Linked DNA regions of Azoarcus sp. KH32C. The protein of the gene in region 2 interacts with the protein of the main gene of each other region in a pairwise test. Links are inferred from orthologs where the notes say so. Each region holds a gene or a part of one and is shown on either strand. Other genes may lie near its edges. The genes, in order: rlmB and tsaE.

What was found.
Region 1: the proteins of tsaE (region 2) and rlmB interact in binary tests that used the Escherichia coli proteins (3 or more experiments, as listed by UniProt). The link is inferred for Azoarcus sp. KH32C from one-to-one orthologs.

The regions. Positions count from the first base shown.
Region 1 is NC_020516.1:887,272-895,841, reverse strand. What follows is about bases 5,651-8,403. They hold rlmB (23S rRNA (guanosine(2251)-2'-O)-methyltransferase RlmB), read right to left. Parts: upstream 7,512-8,403; coding sequence 6,789-7,511; downstream 5,651-6,788. Other genes in these bases: rnr (ribonuclease R), read right to left, coding at 7,588-8,403; AZKH_RS04060 (ANTAR domain-containing response regulator), read right to left, coding at 6,165-6,740; pqqA (pyrroloquinoline quinone precursor peptide PqqA), read right to left, coding at 5,833-5,907; pqqD (pyrroloquinoline quinone biosynthesis peptide chaperone PqqD), read right to left, coding at 5,651-5,784. Also shown: ntrB (nitrate ABC transporter permease), read right to left, coding at 1-235; AZKH_RS04090 (CmpA/NrtA family ABC transporter substrate-binding protein), read right to left, coding at 252-1,469; AZKH_RS04085 (dihydroorotate dehydrogenase), read right to left, coding at 1,824-2,648; serC (3-phosphoserine/phosphohydroxythreonine transaminase), read right to left, coding at 2,669-3,787; AZKH_RS04075 (membrane protein), read right to left, coding at 3,765-4,271; pyrroloquinoline quinone biosynthesis protein PqqE, read right to left, coding at 4,368-5,525; more of pqqD, read right to left, coding at 5,494-5,650; more of rnr, read right to left, coding at 8,404-8,570. UniProt on the Escherichia coli protein: Specifically methylates the ribose of guanosine 2251 in 23S rRNA.
Region 2 is NC_020516.1:1,315,918-1,324,702, reverse strand. What follows is about bases 1,086-4,053. They hold tsaE (tRNA (adenosine(37)-N6)-threonylcarbamoyltransferase complex ATPase subunit type 1 TsaE), read left to right. Parts: upstream 1,086-2,295; coding sequence 2,296-2,811; downstream 2,812-4,053. Other genes in these bases: AZKH_RS05910 (N-acetylmuramoyl-L-alanine amidase), read left to right, coding at 2,766-4,053; queG (tRNA epoxyqueuosine(34) reductase QueG), read right to left, coding at 1,216-2,313; murI (glutamate racemase), read right to left, coding at 1,086-1,159. Outside these bases: AZKH_RS05925 (sulfurtransferase), read left to right, coding at 1-351; more of murI, read right to left, coding at 356-1,085; more of AZKH_RS05910, read left to right, coding at 4,054-4,139; AZKH_RS05905 (bifunctional riboflavin kinase/FAD synthetase), read left to right, coding at 4,214-5,158; ileS (isoleucine--tRNA ligase), read left to right, coding at 5,189-8,008; lspA (signal peptidase II), read left to right, coding at 8,001-8,543; AZKH_RS05890 (peptidylprolyl isomerase), read left to right, coding at 8,540-8,785. UniProt on the Escherichia coli protein: Required for the formation of a threonylcarbamoyl group on adenosine at position 37 (t(6)A37) in tRNAs that read codons beginning with adenine.

The DNA.
Region 1 (8,570 bases), 430 kb from region 2 along the record:
TCAGCGCGAGGCCGGCAATCGGCGGTAGCACCACCCCGGCGATCGCGCGCAACCACGCCGCACCATTGCCCTTGCGCCGGACGACCGGTATGTCCGCCGCCTTCGCTTCCGCCACCGCCTCCATGACCTCCCCCTTGCCTGCGCCGGCTCGCGCCGCCTTCAGGTCCACCACCTTCGTTGCCGCCACCTCGGCGCCGGCCATCGCCGGCCCATCGATCGTCGCTGTCGCACTCATCGCCCCGCCCTCCCGCTTACGCCTTGATCTTGAAGGCACCGGCGTACTTCGCCGGATCCTTGCCGTCGAACACGACGCCGTCGATCATCTTGTGGGTACGCATGTCGCTCTTCGGCAGCGACACGCCTGCCGCGGTCGCCGCCTGCTTGTAGATGTCGATGCGGTTGATCTGCTTCGCGATGGCGAGGTAGTCGACATCCTTGTCGAGCAGGCCCCAGCGGCGGTGCTGCGTCAGGAACCACATGCCGTCGCTGAGATAGGGGAAGTTCACCGCGCCGTCGTTGAAGAACTTCATGTAGTTCGGGTCGTCCCAGCTCTTGCCCAGGCCATTCGAATAGCGGCCGAGCATGCGCTCGAGGATCACGTCCATGTCGGTATTGACGTAGGACTTCTGCGCCACCGTCTCGGCGGTCGTCCGCCGGTTCGCGAGCGACGCGTCGATCCAGCGGCCGGCTTCGAGAATCGCCGCGGTCAGCGCACGGGCGCTGTTCGGGTTCTTCGAAACCCAGTCGGCCGTCGTGCCGAGCACCTTTTCCGGGTGATCGGTCCAGATGTCCTGGGTCGTCACGGCCGTAAAGCCGATCTTGTCCATGATCGCGCGGTTGTTCCACGGCTCGCCGACGCAGAAGCCGTCCATGTTGCCGACGCGCATGTTGGCGACCATCTGCGGCGGCGGCACGGTGATGACCTTGACGTCCTTCAGCGGATTGATGCCGTTCGCCGCGAGCCAGTAATACAGCCACATCGCGTGGGTGCCGGTCGGGAAAGTCTGCGCGAAGGTGTATTCGCCGGGCTTCGACGTGATCAGCTTCTTCAGGCTCGCGCCGTCGGTGACGCCCTGGTCTTTGAGTTTGTTCGCGAGCGTGATGGCCTGGCCGTTGTTGTTCAGCGTCATCAGCACGGCCATGTCCTTCTTCGGCCCGCCGATGCCGAGATGCACGCCATACACGAGGCCGTACAGAACGTGGGCTGCGTCGAGTTCGCCGGACACGAGCTTGTCGCGCACGGCGGCCCAGCTCGCTTCCTTGCTCGGGATGATCTTGATGCCGTACTTTTCGTCGAACTTCTGCACTGCGGCCATCACGACTGAGGAGCAATCCGTCAGCGGGATGAATCCCACGCGGATTTCCTTCTTCTCCGGTGCGTCCGATCCCGCTGCCCACGCGCCGCCGCTCACGCCCAATCCTGCAGACCCCATCATTGCTGCTCCTGAAAGCACCATCGTCCGCCGCATGAACTCCCGCCGCGTGACACCATTGTCATCGAACGCACTCATTTTCATCTCCCTGCAGGCCAGAAAAACAAAAACGGCGCACACCGCCTGCAGAAGGGTTCCTGCAGGGATGGACGCCGTTGTCCGTAGCTTGCACGGTCCCCGCATTGGAACCGGTCAATCTGCTGTCGAACCGCCGTTGATTCGACTCAAGCCTTCATAGCAGATGGCGTGCCAGGAGTGTATGACCGGTCCGAAACCATTGAACGACGCGGGTTTCAAAGAATCTTGGAACATTCGGACGCCGACAGGCGGCGCCCGCAGATCGCACTATTGCAGTGCACAAGACTTCCATGGCGCACCAGTTTGTGCGCGTCAAAGGGTGGGGATGGGGCGTCGCAGCGCCCGAAGCAGCGAGGAATCGCGGGCGAGCAGTGCCCGATGGACTTGCACGAGGGTCGCCCCGGCAGCAAGCCGCGCCTGGACCTCGGCGACCGAGTCGATCCCGCCGACGCTGATCACGCAAACGCCAGGACCAACGGCCTCCGAAACCATGTGGAGGATTGCGCAGGCATTGCGCCGCGCGTCCAGCCCTTCGGCCGATACGAGCAGACCATCCACGCCCGCGGCGACGAAAGCGTCCGCGACGTCGACGATGTGAGCGGCGTCGCCGCCGAGCCAGTGCGCTGGCAACTTGGCGACCAGCGGAAGCGGCCGCAGACGATGGCGCGCGAGTCGGTCGCGCAGTTGCGCCGCCGCCGTTGCCACCTCGGCGAAGCGCGCCGGCGACGGACAGTCGCGTCCCGGGTTGAGCGTCAGATAGTCGGCGGCGGCGTGAAGGGCCCGCAACGCCCGCAAGTAGGCTTCTTCTGCCGCATCCCAGGCCACATGCCGTGGCTTGCCAATGCTCACGCCGCAGCGCACGCCCCCTGCGATCGGTCGCGACAGAAACGGCAAGCCGTCCGCGACGGCGAGCGTGCCGATTTCCACCGCGCCGAGGCCGAGGCGGTGCGCGCAATCGAGCAGACGACCGCGCCGGTCGAAGCCCGCGGCGAGGCCGATCGGTGAGGGAAAACTCAGTCCCATCGTGAAGACAGAGGCTTTTCGATCCGCGAATTCCCCGCTGCCATCATCGATTCGTCGCGCGATACGCGGCAGGCGCGCCATGGCCCAGCGGGTGCGAAGCGCACGTGGCGTCATCGCCGGCGCACCCATCGGCATCAAGTTCCGCTAACGCAGCCTCGCCGCCGGGCGAAGGCGAGCAGGAAGCCGACGAGCGCATCGACCGCGCTGTCGGCGATCCCGTTGTAGAGGCTCACGCGCAGCCCGCCGACCTCGGGGTGTCCGCGCAGGTCGCGCAAGCCGACCGATTCGGCCGCATGCAGGAACAACGCGGTCTGCGGCTCGTCCGCGAGGCGGAAGCAGGGATTGATGAGCGAGCGGTGCCCTCGCTCGATGGGGATCTCGAACGTCCCCTCGCCTTCCGCGAGCGCGGCGTACACGGCGTCGCTGCGCCTTTGCGCGGCGCGGGCCATCGCGGCCACGCCTCCCCGCGCCTCGATCCAGTGCAGCATGCGGTGGGCGACAAAAATCGGGAACACGGGCGGCGTGCATAGCCGCGATTCGGCCGCGGCCTGCTGCGTATAGTCCATCACGCGCGGGGTTTCGGCGCGCGCCTGATGCAGCAGGCGGTCGTCGACGATCACCACCGTCAGGCCGGGCGTGCCGATCGTCTTCTGCGTGCCCGCATAAACCAGCGACAAGCGCGTGAAGTCCAGCGGCCGCGTCAGAAAGTCCGAAGTCATGTCCGCAACGAGCGGCACGGCCAAGGCGGGGAAGTCGTGAAACTGGAGACCGTCCGCCGTTTCGTTGCTCGTGATGTGGCAATAGGCGGCGCGCCGGTCGACCTGCCACTCCGCGGCATCCGGAACGCCCCCGAGCGCGCACGCCGCAATCGAAACCTCCGCGTAGCGCCTCGCCTCGGCGATTGCGCGGCGCGACCAGCAACCGCTATCAACGTAGGTCGCCCGCCCCTTCGTGCCCAGAAGGTTCAGCGGCACCACCGCGAACTGCGCACTCGCGCCGCCCGCGAGGAAGAGCACGCGAAAGCGGTCCGGGATGCCGAGCAGCCGGCGCAGACAGGCCTCGGTCTCTTCCTGCAAACGCCGAAAGGCCGGCGACGTGAAGGGCAGGCTCAGGATCGACGCCGCCCCGGGACGGCAAGCCTCCGCGACATCGCCTGCGACCTCGGGCGGCAAGGGGCCCGCTGCCGCGGAGAAGCTGAAACCCGGTTCGCTTCGCAGCGTCGCGACCGCGTCAACCGAAGAGCGCGACGCCATGCGTGCCGGCTCCCATCAAGAACAGCACCGGGATCGACAGCATCGTGTTCACCCGCGCGGACAGGAAAGTCACGCGCGACGCACGCAGCCGCTCGTCGATCGGCGCCGGCACGAAGCCCAGCACCCGCTTCTGATGCGGCCACAGCACGAACCACAGGTTGCACACCATCAGCGTCGCGATCCACATTCCCAGGCCGAGCGGTGCGAGCGACCCGTGCAGGCTTAGCGCATCGCCCAGCCAGCCACGGTGCCCCAGGATCAGCGCACCGCTGCCCCAGGTCAGCAGCGACGCATAGCGGAAGGTGCCGTGCTCGCGCTGCATCAGTGCGCGCTGGCGCGGACTTTCCGGGTCCGAGAGATCGGCCGCGGAGAGCGGCACATAACGGGGTCGCGTCACGGCCGTCGCGTAGTTGTGCCCGATCCACACCAGCGCGCCGAGAAAATGCAGCCAGCGCGCGACGACTTCGAACAGCATGCCTTCCATGACGAACTCCTTCAGGCGGCCAGCCGCAGCAGGCCGACGAGTGCCGCCGTCAGCGCGACGCCGAGCAGCACCGTGACCATCGAGGAATCGAGCAGCCTAAGCATGATCGCCCGCTCCGATCCGCTGCAGCCGCGCGTTGCCTTCGGTGCGCATCACGAGCGGCACGACGGTGCGCCCCGGCGCATGCGCACGAGCGACCGCATCGCCGATCAGGTGGTGGTGCGGAGAACGAGCACAGGCCGGATCCGTGTTCGCGGCGTCGCCGGTGAGCAGGAAAGCCTGGCAGCGGCAACCGCCGAAGTCGGTCTCCTTCTCGCTGCACGAGCGGCAGGGTTCGCGCATCCATTCGTCGCCGCGAAACTTGCGGAAGGTCGGCGAATCGTTCCACAGCCACGCGAGGCTCTTCTCGCGCACCGTCGGGAAGTCGAGCCCTGCGATCGCGCGGGCTTCCTGGCAGGGCATTGCCGCGCCGTCCGGGCCTATCGTCAAGTGGATCGCCCCCCAGCCGTTCATGCATGCCTTCGGCCGCCCCTCGTAGTAGTCGGGGATCACGAAATAGATCGTCATGCGGTCGCCCAGATGCTCGCGCGCCGCCTGCACCGCGCGCTCGGCCGCCTCGATCTGCCCCCGCGTCGGCAGCAACTCGTCACGGTTCAGCAGCGCCCAGTTGTAGTACTGGATGTTCGCGAACTCGAGGTAATCGACGCCGATGTCCGCCGCAAGATCGAGGATCTCGGCGACCTGACCGATGTTGTGACGGAACACCGGCACGTTGAGCACCATCGGAAAGCCGTGGGCTTTGATCATGCGCGCGACCTGCAGCTTCAGGTCGAACACGCGCGCGCCGACGAGACGGTCGGTCAGCTCGCGCTCGCTCGACTGCAGCGACAGCTGGATCTGCTTCAGGCCCGCCTCCTTCAGTTTCACGAGGCGCGCTTCGGTCAATCCCACGCCCGACGTGATCAGGTTCGTGTAGTAGCCGAGCGCATTCGCCTCCGCGACCAGTTCCTCGAGGTCGTCTCGCAGCAGCGGTTCGCCGCCGGTGAAACCGAGCTGCAAGGCGCCCAGTTCGCGTCCTTCGCGCAACACGCGCTTCCATTCGTCGGTCGACAGCTCCTCGCCCTTGCGGCGCGCGTAGTCGACCGGATTGCTGCACCACGGACACTTCAGCGGGCACTCGTAGGTTAGCTCGAGCACCAGCCACAGCGGCTTGCCCTGCCCGTCAAGCCTGACGACGGATCCATCCTTTGGCACGGAACACCTCCAGAAACTTGTAGACGCCCCCAGCGACACGATCGTCGTCGCCCGGATAGCGCGCTTGCAGCGCCGCCACGATATCGGCCACGCTGCGACCGTCGCAGTGCTCGATGATTTCGGCCGCCGTCCGATTCAACTTCACGATGCCTTCGGGGTAGAGCAGGACATGAGCGTCCTGGGTCGGCTCCCAACGGAAGAGGTACATCGGATTGAGGCCGAAGCGGTCCTCGGCAGTGAGTAGACTCGTCTCGTTCATGCGGAACACTCCTTCGCGACAGGGGCGGCACGGGGCCGCCCCGGAACGTCAGCGCACGTAGACGTAGGCCGTCACTTCGAAACCAAGACGGATGTCGCAATAGGCGGGATCGATCCACTGCATGGGGTGCCTCCTCGTTTGGCGGTGATTGAGCGGACCGGCCGGACGACCGATCCGCAGCCATCATCGCAGCCCTGCCCGTGCGGCAGAAACCCGAGAATCAGGAGGCTTTCCTCGCGGCAATCATGGAACGAGGGTCGGGAAAATCATGATTTTCGCCGCGAATCGGCGCTTTTGATACGGATCAAGGCGCGGCGGATTCGCACCGTTGCGGTGCCGGAAAATGAAGCGGTGCACCATCGCGGCGCACCGGCGCATCGTCAGAGGAGGTACTTCGCCATGTCGAGAAGATCCTGCGCGACCGCCGCCATCGGCTTCGCCCGCTCCATCGCGAGCTTACGCAGCGCGGCGTAGGCTTCCTCCTCCCCCATGCCGCGGGATTTCATCAAGAGGCCTTTCGCGCGCTCGATCAGCTTGCGCTCAGAGAGCTTCTTCGTCGCTGCCGCGAGTTCCGCGCGCACCGACTGGTGCTCCTCGAAACTCGCCACCGCCACGTCGATCACAGGCTTGAGCCGCTGGGGATCCAGCCCGTCGACGACGTAGGTCGACACGCCCGCCTTGACCGCGGCGCGGATCGTGTCCTGATCGCCTTCCTGCGCGAAGATGATCACCGGGCGCGGCATCGCCGCGTTCATCACCGCGAGGTTCTCCAGGGTGTCGCGCGACGGAGAGTCGGTTTCGATCAGGATCACGTCGGGCCGGATGGCCTCGATCTGCGCCGTCAGATCGGCGGACGAGGCCAGCACCGCGGCCACCTGATGGCCGGCGAGTGCGAGGCCGGCGCAGATTTCTGCCGCACGGCTACGGGATTCATCGATGACGAGTACGCGGAGCATGCTTCAAGCCTAGCAAAAACCGCACCGCCCCTGGTGCGAAGAATTCACTCAGACGCCGCGTTGACGCCGCGCCTCAAAAAGACAGATGCCGCTCGCGACCGAGACGTTCAGGCTTTCGACCGTGCCGAGCATCGGAATGCTCGCGAGTTCGTCGCAGGTCTCGCGCGTCAGGCGCCGCAGACCGTCGCCTTCGGCGCCCAGCACCCACGCGACCGGCCCCTTCTGGTCGATCTCGTAGAGCGACTTCTCGGCCTCGCCGGCCGCGCCGACCACCCAGATGCCGGCCTCCTGCATCTCGCGCAACGCGCGGGCGAGGTTCGTCACGGTGATGTAGGGCACCGAATCCGCCGCCCCGCTCGCGACCTTCACCGCCGTCGCGTTGAGGCCCACCGCGCGATCCTTCGGCGCGACCACCGCATGCACGCCCGCGGCGTCCGCCACGCGCAGACAGGCGCCCAGATTGTGCGGATCCTGCACGCCGTCGAGCACGAGGATCAGCGCGTTCTCCTCCAGCGAATCGAGCACGTCCGCGAGCTTGATGTCGCGATTGCGCGCGTCGACTCGTGCAACCACGCCCTGATGGCGGCGCGTGCCGACCATGCCGTCGAGGCGGTCGGCCTCGGCCTGGATCAGCCGCACCTGCTGCGATTCGGCCAAGCGAACGACATCCTTCGCGCGCGCGTCGGTGCGGCTCGCCGACAGGTAGAGTTCGAACACCCCTTCCGGGTCACGGCGCAGCTTGCCCAACACCGCATGAAATCCGTAGATCAGCCGCGAGTCGGCTCGCCCGCCCGGAGAATCCTGCGTCTTGCTCGCGTCCTGCGGACGGGAACGGCCCGATGATTTTTCAGCCACGGCTCTTGCCTTTCTTCCTTGATGCTTCCGGTTTGTCCTTTTGCACGCCCGCAGCCTTCCTGGGGGCCTTGCCCCCTTCGGCCGCCTTCGCGCGCTTGCCTGCCGGCGCGGATTTCTTCGCACCGGACTTCTTCCCCGCGCCGTCGCCGCCCATATCCAGGGCACTGCTCATCGCCGCTTGTGCGACGGCCGCCACCTTCTGCAAGGGCGACTCGACGCTCGCCTCCGTCGGCGACATCGCCACCGACTCGGCCTTGCGGGTGCGATCGCGTCCCGTCTTGCCGACGCGCTCGGTCGGCCGCTCCGCGCCTTCGATCAGGCGGAAATCGATCTTCGACGTTTCCAGATCGACGCGCACGACCTGCACCCGCACGCGGTCGGAGAGGCGGTGACGGACGCTGGTGCGCTCGCCGGCCAGCTCGTGGCGCGTCTCGTCGTAGTGGAAATAGTCGCTGCCGAGTTCCGAAATGTGGACCAGCCCCTCGATAAAGATGTCGTCGAGGGCGACGAAGAGGCCGAAGGGTACCACTGCCGACACGCTGCCGGAAAATTCCTCTCCGACCTTGTCCTGCATGTAGTAGCACTTCAGCCACGCCACGACGTCGCGAGTCGCATCGTCCGCGCGACGCTCGGTCGCCGAGCAGTGCAGTCCGATCTCCTCCCAGTTACCCGCCTCGTAACGCTCGCCGGCGAGCACCGCCTTGATCGCGCGATGCACCAGCAGGTCCGGGTAGCGCCGGATTGGCGAGGTGAAGTGCGTGTAGGCCTCGTAGGCGAGGCCGAAGTGGCCGACGTTTTCCGGGCTGTATACGGCTTGGCGCAAGGAACGCAGCATTACCGTCTGCAGTAGCTGCGCATCCGGCCGGTCCTTGACCTTGTCGAGCAGCTTCGCATAATCGCCCGCCTTCGGATCGTCACCGCCGCCAACGCCCAGCCCGAACTCGGCGAGAAAACCGCGCAGCTTTTCGAGCTTCT
Region 2 (8,785 bases):
GAGATGATGCTCGTCGACGCCCGCAGCCCCGACCGCTACCGCGGCGAAAACGAGACGCTCGACCCGGTCGGCGGCCATATCCCGGGCGCGATCAACCGCTTCTTCCGCGACAACCTCGGGCCCCACGGCCGCTTCAAGCAGGCCTCGGTGCTGCGCGAGGAATTCGGCGCCCTGCTGAAAGGCCGCGATGCGCGCCGCGTCGTGCATCAGTGCGGGTCAGGCGTCACTGCCTGCCACAACCTCCTTGCGATGGAATCGGCCGGCCTCACCGGCTCGCGACTCTATGCCGGTTCTTGGAGCGAATGGTGCGCAGATAGCGCACGCCCGATCGCGACCGGCCCGGAACGCTAAACGCTTACCACTCGACCTTTTCCACGGCCCCGAGCGAGCGGCCGAGGAAACGCTCGCCGATCGTCTGGAAGCGCAAGGGCACATCGGTGACGACGAAGCGGTAAGGCGCCGGCCCCGCCTCGCGGCTCGCGATGCCGAGTTCATGCAACTTGGCCGCCGCAAGTTCGGCCGTCGTGATCGCGGAATCCACCAGTCTCACGCCGGGCCCGACGACCTCCCGCAGCAGCGGCTTCAGCAAGGGGTAATGCGTGCAGCCCAGAACGAGACTGCCGACCTCCTCCGCCAGCACCGGCTTCAGGTATTCCTGCGCCGTCAGACGCGTCACCGGGTGATCGAGCCAGCCCTCCTCGACGAGCGGAACGAAGAGCGGACAGGCTTGCGAGTACACGCGCACACCGGGGTCGAGTTCGTGAATCCGGCGCGCATAGGCATTGCTGTTGATCGTCGTCGGCGTGCCGATCACACCGACGCCGCGCCCGCCCGCCTCGGCCACCGCCGCGCGCGCACCGGCTTCGATCACATCGAGCACCGGAATGTCGCCGGCGCGATGCCGCACGACGTCCACCGCCACCGCCGCCATCGTGTTGCACGCCACGATCAGCATCTTCACGTCCTGCTGCAGCAGGAAGTCGGTGATCTGCGCCGTGTAATGCTCGATCGTTCCGACCGACTTGATGCCGTAGGGCACGCGCGCGGTATCGCCGAAATAGACGATCCTTTCGAGCGGCAGGCGCTCCATCAAGGCCCGGACGACGGTCAGGCCGCCGATGCCGGAGTCGAAAACGCCAATGGGGCGGGAGAAATCCACGAGGAAACCCGAGTCAATGAAACGCAATAGCGCAAGCAGGGGATTCTAGCCGAAGCTCACCCCGCTCGCGCGCGGCGCTGTGCGAGCGCCCACGCGACGTGCTCACGCACGAGCGGCGACGGATCGTCGGCACGCGCCTGCAGCGCCGCGAGCACCTCGGGCGAACTGGGCGCATTGCCCAGCCCCACGGCCAGGTTCCGTAGCCAACGCTCGTAGCCGATGCGGTAGATCGCGCTGCCGGCCATGCGCTCCATGAACTCCGCTTCGCTCCAGGCCATCAGTTCGACCAGACGTGCCCGGTCCAAGCCATGCCGCGGCTGGAAATCGGCCTCCGCCCCGAGCCGCGCAAAGCGGTTCCATGGGCACGCCAACTGGCAGTCGTCGCAGCCGTAGATGCGGTTGCCGATCAGAGGGCGCAACTCCTCGGGAATCGCGTCCTTCAACTCGATCGTCAGATAGGAGATGCAGCGCCGGGCATCGACACGATAGGGGGCGACGATCGCGCCGGTCGGACATGCGTCGAGACAGGCATGACAGGTCCCGCAGTGCGGCTCGGCGGGAGGCGAAACCGGCAAGGGGAGATCGGTGAAGATTTCGCCGAGGAAGAAATACGAGCCCGCCTTGCGATCGAGCAGCAGCGTGTGCTTGCCCCGCCAGCCCAGCCCCGACCGGCTCGCGAGTTCCACTTCCAGCACCGGCGCAGAGTCGACGAACACGCGAAACCCGTGCGGCGCGGCCGCAGCCATGCGCTCGGCGAGCTTCTGCAGGCGGTTGCGCATCAGCTTGTGGTAGTCGCGCCCCAACGCGTAACGCGACACGTAAGCACGGTTCGCATCGCCGAGCGCGTCGCCCGCCTCCGCCGCATCGGGCCAATAGTTCATGCGCGCGCTGACGACCCGCACGGTTCCCGGCACCAATTCCGCGGGACGCGCCCGCTTCATGCCGTGCCGCGCCATATAATCCATCTCGCCGTGAAACCCGTCCGCGAGCCAGGCCGCGAGCCCGGGCTCGGCGCTTGCGAGATCGACGTCCGCGACCGCCACGGCATCGAAACCCAGTTCGCTGGCCCAGATACCGATCTGCGCGACGAGTCCATGCAGCGACGTGCTGTCCGCAGCCTCCGACGAGACTTCCTGATGATCCAGATTCTTCACCCTGCAGATAATACCGGCAGCCCCCTCGCGGCGCACCTCGACAACGAGGCCGACACCGAGGCAGCCGGCGCCGCGCTCGCCGCAACGCTGCATGCCGGGCTTGTCATCTACCTGCGCGGCGATCTCGGCGCAGGCAAAACGACGCTCGTCCGAGGCGCCTTGCGCGCACTCGGTCACACCGGAAAGGTCAAAAGTCCCACATACACCTTGATTGAACCTTACGTTGTTTCTAGATTAGACTTATATCACTTTGATTTTTATCGCTTCGCAGTCCCAGAGGAATATCTGGAAGCCGGGCTGGACGAGTACTTCGCCGGAAATGGCGTGTGTTTGGTGGAATGGCCGGACAAGGCCGCACCCTACATCGCCGCGCCGGACCTCGAAGTACGACTCACAGTATCCGGCGCGGGCCGGCGCATGGAAGCACTGGCACTGACGGAGGCAGGACGGACATGCATAAGCAAACTGCATTCGGGACTGAACAGGATCCCCCAGTAACCGCTCGTTCGGGCATCTCCCGCCGCGAGCTGCTCAAGTTCGCCGGCGCCAGCCTGACGCTGCTCGTCAGCCCCGTCGGCATGGCCGCGACCAGCGTGCTGGGCGTGCGCGTGTGGCCCGCCGCCGAATACACCCGCATCACGATCGAAGGCACGACGCCACTCAAGTTCACCCACATGCTGGTGAAGGACCCGGATCGTCTCGTCGTCGACCTCGAAGGCGTCGAATTCGACAGCGTGCTGCAGTCGCTGCCCTCCAAGGTCCTCGAGTCCGATCCCTACATCAAGCTGATCCGCGCCGGCCGCAACCGCCCAGGCGTCGTGCGCCTGGTCGTTGAATTGAAGGCCGAGATCAACCCGCAGGTGTTCCCGCTCGCGCCGGTCGCGAACTACGGCCACCGCCTCGTCCTCGACCTCTATCCGACCACCCCGGTCGACCCGCTGCTCGCGCTGATCCAGAAGTCGTCGCCGCTCGATGCCGCCGCGGGCCAGCCCAATCCCGAACCCGGCAACGCCGCGGCGCAAGCCCCGAATCCGCAGCCGCCGACGACGACTGCCCGTCAGGAAGCGCCGCCCGAACAGCGCAACACACCCGCGCGCAGCAATCGCCCCGCGGCGAACCGCCTCATCACGATCGCGCTCGACCCCGGCCATGGAGGGGAAGACCCCGGCGCAGTCGGCTCGCGCGGCAGCTTCGAAAAGCACGTGACGCTATCGATCGCGCGCCGCCTCAAGCAGCGCATCGACAACGAACCGAACATGCGCGCGATGCTGACGCGCGACGGCGACTACTTCGTCCCACTGCAACAACGGGTATCCCGCGCCCGGCGCGTCGAAGCCCACCTCTTCGTCTCGATCCACGCCGACGCCTTTGTACGCCCCGACGCCCGCGGAAGCTCTGTCTTCGTGCTGTCCGAAGGCGGCGCGTCGAGCACGGCTGCGCGCTTGCTCGCACAAAAGGAAAACGAGGCCGACCTCATCGGCGGCATCAACCTCGCCAAGCAAGACGGCCACCTCGCCCGCACCCTGCTCGACCTCTCGCAGACCGCGACGATCAACGACAGCCTCAAGCTCGGCAAGGCCGTGCTGAACGAACTGGGCGACATCAACACGCTGCACAAGGGACAGGTCGAACAGGCCGGCTTCGCTGTGCTCAAGGCGCCGGACATTCCGTCGATCCTCGTCGAGACCGCCTTCATCAGCAATCCCGAGGAAGAGCAGCGACTCAACGATGAGGCCTACCAGGACAAGATGGCTGATGCGATCCTGCGCGGCCTACGCCGCTACTTCCGCGACACGCCGCCCGCGGGGCGCAACAAGGTCGCATAACAGCTTGGATCGACCGCCCGCACGCGCCAAGAGCCCCCTGTTGCCGTTATAATTACGGCTTTTTTCAGGCGGTTATGCAGGTCTTTCGCGGGATTCCCGAGCACGCCGCACAGCCCTCGGTGCTCACCATCGGCAATTTCGACGGTGTGCATCGTGGCCACCAGGCGCTGCTCAAGCTGCTCACCGATACCGCGCGCGCACGTCAGTTGCCCGCCGTGGTGCTCACGTTCGAGCCCCATCCGCGCGAATACTTCTCTCCCGCCGACGCTCCCGCCCGCCTCGCCTCGCTGCGCGAGAAGCTCCTGCTGCTGGCGGCGAGCAGCGTCGATCGCGTCCATGTCTGCCGTTTCGATGCGCGCTTCGCGGCGCTCACGGCCGACCAGTTCATCGACGACATCCTCGTGCGCGGCCTCGCCGTGCGCCACCTGATCATCGGCGACGACTTCCGCTTCGGCGCGCGCCGCCAGGGTGACTTCGCGATGCTGCAGGCGCGCGGCGCCGCCGCCGGGTTCTGCGTCGAAGCGATGCACACCCTCGACATCGGCGGCGAACGCGCCTCCAGCTCTGCCGTGCGCGAAGCCCTTGCGGAAGGCGACCTCGACCATGCGGCGCGCCTGCTCGGCCGCCCCTACAGCATCGCCGGCCGCGTCATCCGCGGCGACCAGATCGGCCGCAAGCTCGGCTTCCCGACCGCCAACATCCAGATGAAGCATCGCCGCCCGGCCCTCTCGGGCGTGTTCGCGGTGAGCGTCGAAGGACTCGGCGATGCACCGGTCGCCGGTGTCGCGAACATTGGCGTGCGCCCTTCGGTGACGAGCGCCGGCCGCCCTACGCTCGAAGTGAATCTCTTCGACTGGAACCGCGACTGCTACAACGCCCACCTGCGCGTGCATTTCGTCAAAAAGCTGCGCGACGAGACCAAGTTCGCCTCGCTCGACGCCCTCAAGGCCCAGATCGCCAAGGACGCGGCCGACGCCCGCGCCTGGTTCGCCGACCACCCAGTTGGTAATCCTACTTGACCCTATTGGCTCCTGCCGCCGGAACCCACCATGGCTGACTACCGCAAGACCCTCAACCTGCCGGACACCCCCTTCCCGATGCGTGGCGATCTCGCCAAGCGGGAACCGGGCTGGATCGCCGCATGGCAGCAGAAGAAGCTGTATCAGAAGATCCGCAAGGCCGCGGCTGGCCGTCCGAAGTTCATCCTGCACGACGGCCCCCCGTACGCCAACGGCGACATCCATATCGGCCATGCGGTGAACAAGATCCTCAAGGACATCATCGTCCGCTCCAAGACCATGGCGGGCTTCGACGCACCTTACGTGCCGGGCTGGGACTGCCATGGCCTGCCGATCGAGCACCAGATCGAAAAGCAGCACGGCAAGCACCTGCCCGCAGACCGCGCGCGCGAACTGTGCCGCGAATACGCGGGCGAGCAGATCGAGCGCCAGAAGAAGGACTTCATCCGCCTCGGCGTGCTCGGCGACTGGGACAACCCCTACCGCACGATGCAGTTTTCGAACGAGGCCGACGAAATCCGTGCGCTCGGCGAGATGTATCGCAAGGGCTTCCTGTTCAAGGGCCTGAAGCCGGTGAACTGGTGCTTCGACTGCGGCTCGGCGCTCGCGGAAGCCGAAGTCGAATACCAGGACAAGAAGTCGCCCGCGATCGACGTCGGCTTCCTGCTCGCCGATGAAGAGCGCGCCAAGCTCGCGCGCGCCTTCGGCCTCGACGCACTGCCGGAGCAACCGGTCTACATCGTGATCTGGACCACGACCCCGTGGACGATCCCGTCCAACCAGGCGCTCAACGTCCATCCCGAGCTGATGTACGAACTGGTCGAGACGCCCAAGGGCCTCGTGATCCTCGCCGCCGAACTGCGCGCCTCCGCCCTCGAACGCTACTCGCTCGAAGGCCGCGTGCTCGCTGCCGCCCGTGGCGTCGCGCTCGATCGCATCCAGTTCCGCCACCCCTTCTACGACCGCGTCTCGCCGGTCTTCCTCGGCGACTACGTCGCGGCCGATGCCGGTACCGGCATCGTGCATAGCGCGCCCGCCTACGGTCTGGACGACTTCAACTCGTGCACGCGCTACGGCATGCGCAACGACGAGATCCTGAACCCCGTGCAGGGCGACGGCGTGTTCCACGAAAGCCTGCCCTTCTTCGGCGGCCTGTCGGTGTGGGACGCCAACCCGAAGATCATCGAGAAACTCGCCGAAGTCGGGAGCCTCTTCGCCTCGGGCAACCTCACGCACAGCTACATGCACTGCTGGCGCCACAAGACGCCGGTGATCTACCGCGCGACCACCCAATGGTTCGTCGGCATGGACCGCCTGCCCGGCCGCGAGGCGGTCGAAGCCGGCGCGCCGACGCTGCGCGAGCTCGCGCTGAAGGCCATCGACGAGACCCAGTTCTTCCCGTCCTGGGGTAAGGCGCGCCTGCACTCGATGATCGCCAACCGTCCGGACTGGTGCGTGTCGCGCCAGCGCAACTGGGGCGTGCCGATCCCGCTGTTCCTGAACAAGGAAACGGGCGAGCCGCATCCTAAGAGCCTCGAACTCCTCGAAGAAGTCGCCAAGCGCGTCGAGAAGGAAGGCATCGACGCCTGGTTCAAGCTGGAGCCCACCGAACTCCTCGGCCCTGAGGCCGCGCAATATGACAAGATGCGCGACACCCTCGACGTCTGGTTCGACTCCGGCACCACGCACTGGACGGTGCTGCGTGGCTCGCACGCCGACGTTAGCCGCTGGCCGGCCGACCTCTATCTCGAAGGCTCGGACCAGCACCGCGGCTGGTTCCATTCGTCGCTCTTGACCGGCTGCGCCGTCGATGGCCGCGCGCCTTACGACGGCCTGCTGACGCACGGCTTCGTCGTCGACGGCCAGGGCAAGAAGATGTCGAAGTCGAAAGGCAATGTCGTCGCGCCGCAGGAAGTCTCGGACAAGCTCGGCGCCGAAATCCTGCGCCTGTGGGTTGCCGCGACCGACTACTCGGGCGAGCTGACGATCTCCAAGGAGATCCTCGACCGCGTCGTCGAGGTCTATCGCCGCCTGCGCAATACCCTGCGCTTCCTGCTCGCCAACACCGCGGACTTCGACATCGAGAAGAACGGCGTGCCGGTCGGCGAGTGGCTGGACATCGACCGCTACGCACTCGAACTCACCCGCCGCCTGCAGGAGCAAGTCACGGTCGACTACGGGCGCTACGAGTTTCACAAGATCGTTCAGGCGCTACAGAACTTCGCTGCCGAAGACCTGGGGGCCTTCTACCTCGACATCCTGAAGGACCGCCTCTACACGACGCAGGCCGACTCGCCGGCACGCCGCGCCGCGCAGACCGCACTGTGGCACATCACGCAGGCGATCACCCGCATGATGGCGCCGATCCTCAGCTTCACCGCCGAGGAAATCTGGCAGATCGTCGGCAAGGATGTGGAAGACAGCGTGATGCTGCACACCTGGCACGTGCTGCCCGACGCCGCCGGCGACGCCGAGAGCGCCGCGCGCTGGGAACTGATCCGCGAATCCCGCGCCCAGGTCCAGAAGGTGCTCGAAGGCCTGCGCACCGACGGCAAGATCGGCTCCTCGCTGCAGGCCGAAGTCACGGTCCGCGCGAGCGGTGCGCGTTTCGACGCGCTCGCGAGCCTCGGCGAAGACCTGCGCTTCGTGCTGATCACCTCGCGCGCCGAGCTCGTCCGCGTCGCCGACGAGGCGGCCGAAGGCATCGACGCGGCGCCCTCGTCGCACGCGAAGTGCGGCCGTTGCTGGCATTTCCGCGAGGACGTCGGCAGCCACGCCGATCATCCGGAACTGTGCGGCCGCTGCCACGGCAACCTGACCGGCGCAGGAGAAAGCCGTACCCATGCTTGATTCCGCAAGTGCCCCGCGCGCCACGCGCGGCGGCATTCCGCTGACGCGGCGCTTCTACGGCTGGCTGGAACTCGCCGCGCTCGTGATCGGACTGGACCAGATCACGAAGTGGCTGGTCCTGTCGCGCTTCCAGCTCGGGGAAAGCCTGCCCGTGACGGACTTCTTCAGTCTCGTGCTTGTCTACAACCAGGGCGCCGCCTTCAGCTTCCTTGCCGACCATTCCGGCTGGCAGCGCTGGTTCTTCATCGTGCTCGCACTGGCGATCAGCGGCTGGTTGCTGACGATGGTGCGCCAGCACCAGCGCGAGGTCGTCCTGCCGCTCGCCTTCAGCCTCATCATCGGCGGGGCGCTCGGCAACGTCATCGACCGCGTCGTGCACGGCGCGGTCGTCGATTTCCTGTTCTTCCACGTCGGCCGTTACGGCTGGCCGGCGTTCAATCTGGCCGACTCGGCGATCACGCTCGGCGTCGGCCTGATGCTGTGGGCGCAGTTTCGCGCCACTCGTACCCCCCCTAGCCCGGAGAATCCTTCGTGACGCAATCCGTCCAACCCGACAGCCTGGTTACGCTGCACTACCGCATTGCCCTCGAAAACGGCCAGCCGCTCATCAGCACCTTCGAAGGCACGCCTGCCACGCTGCAAATGGGCGCCGGTGAATTGCTGCCGAGCCTCGAACGCATGCTTGCGGGACTCCCCGTCGGCACGCACCAGCAATTCACGCTCGCCCCCGAAGACGCCTTCGGCCCCTACAATCCGGAGCTGGTCGAACACGTCAAG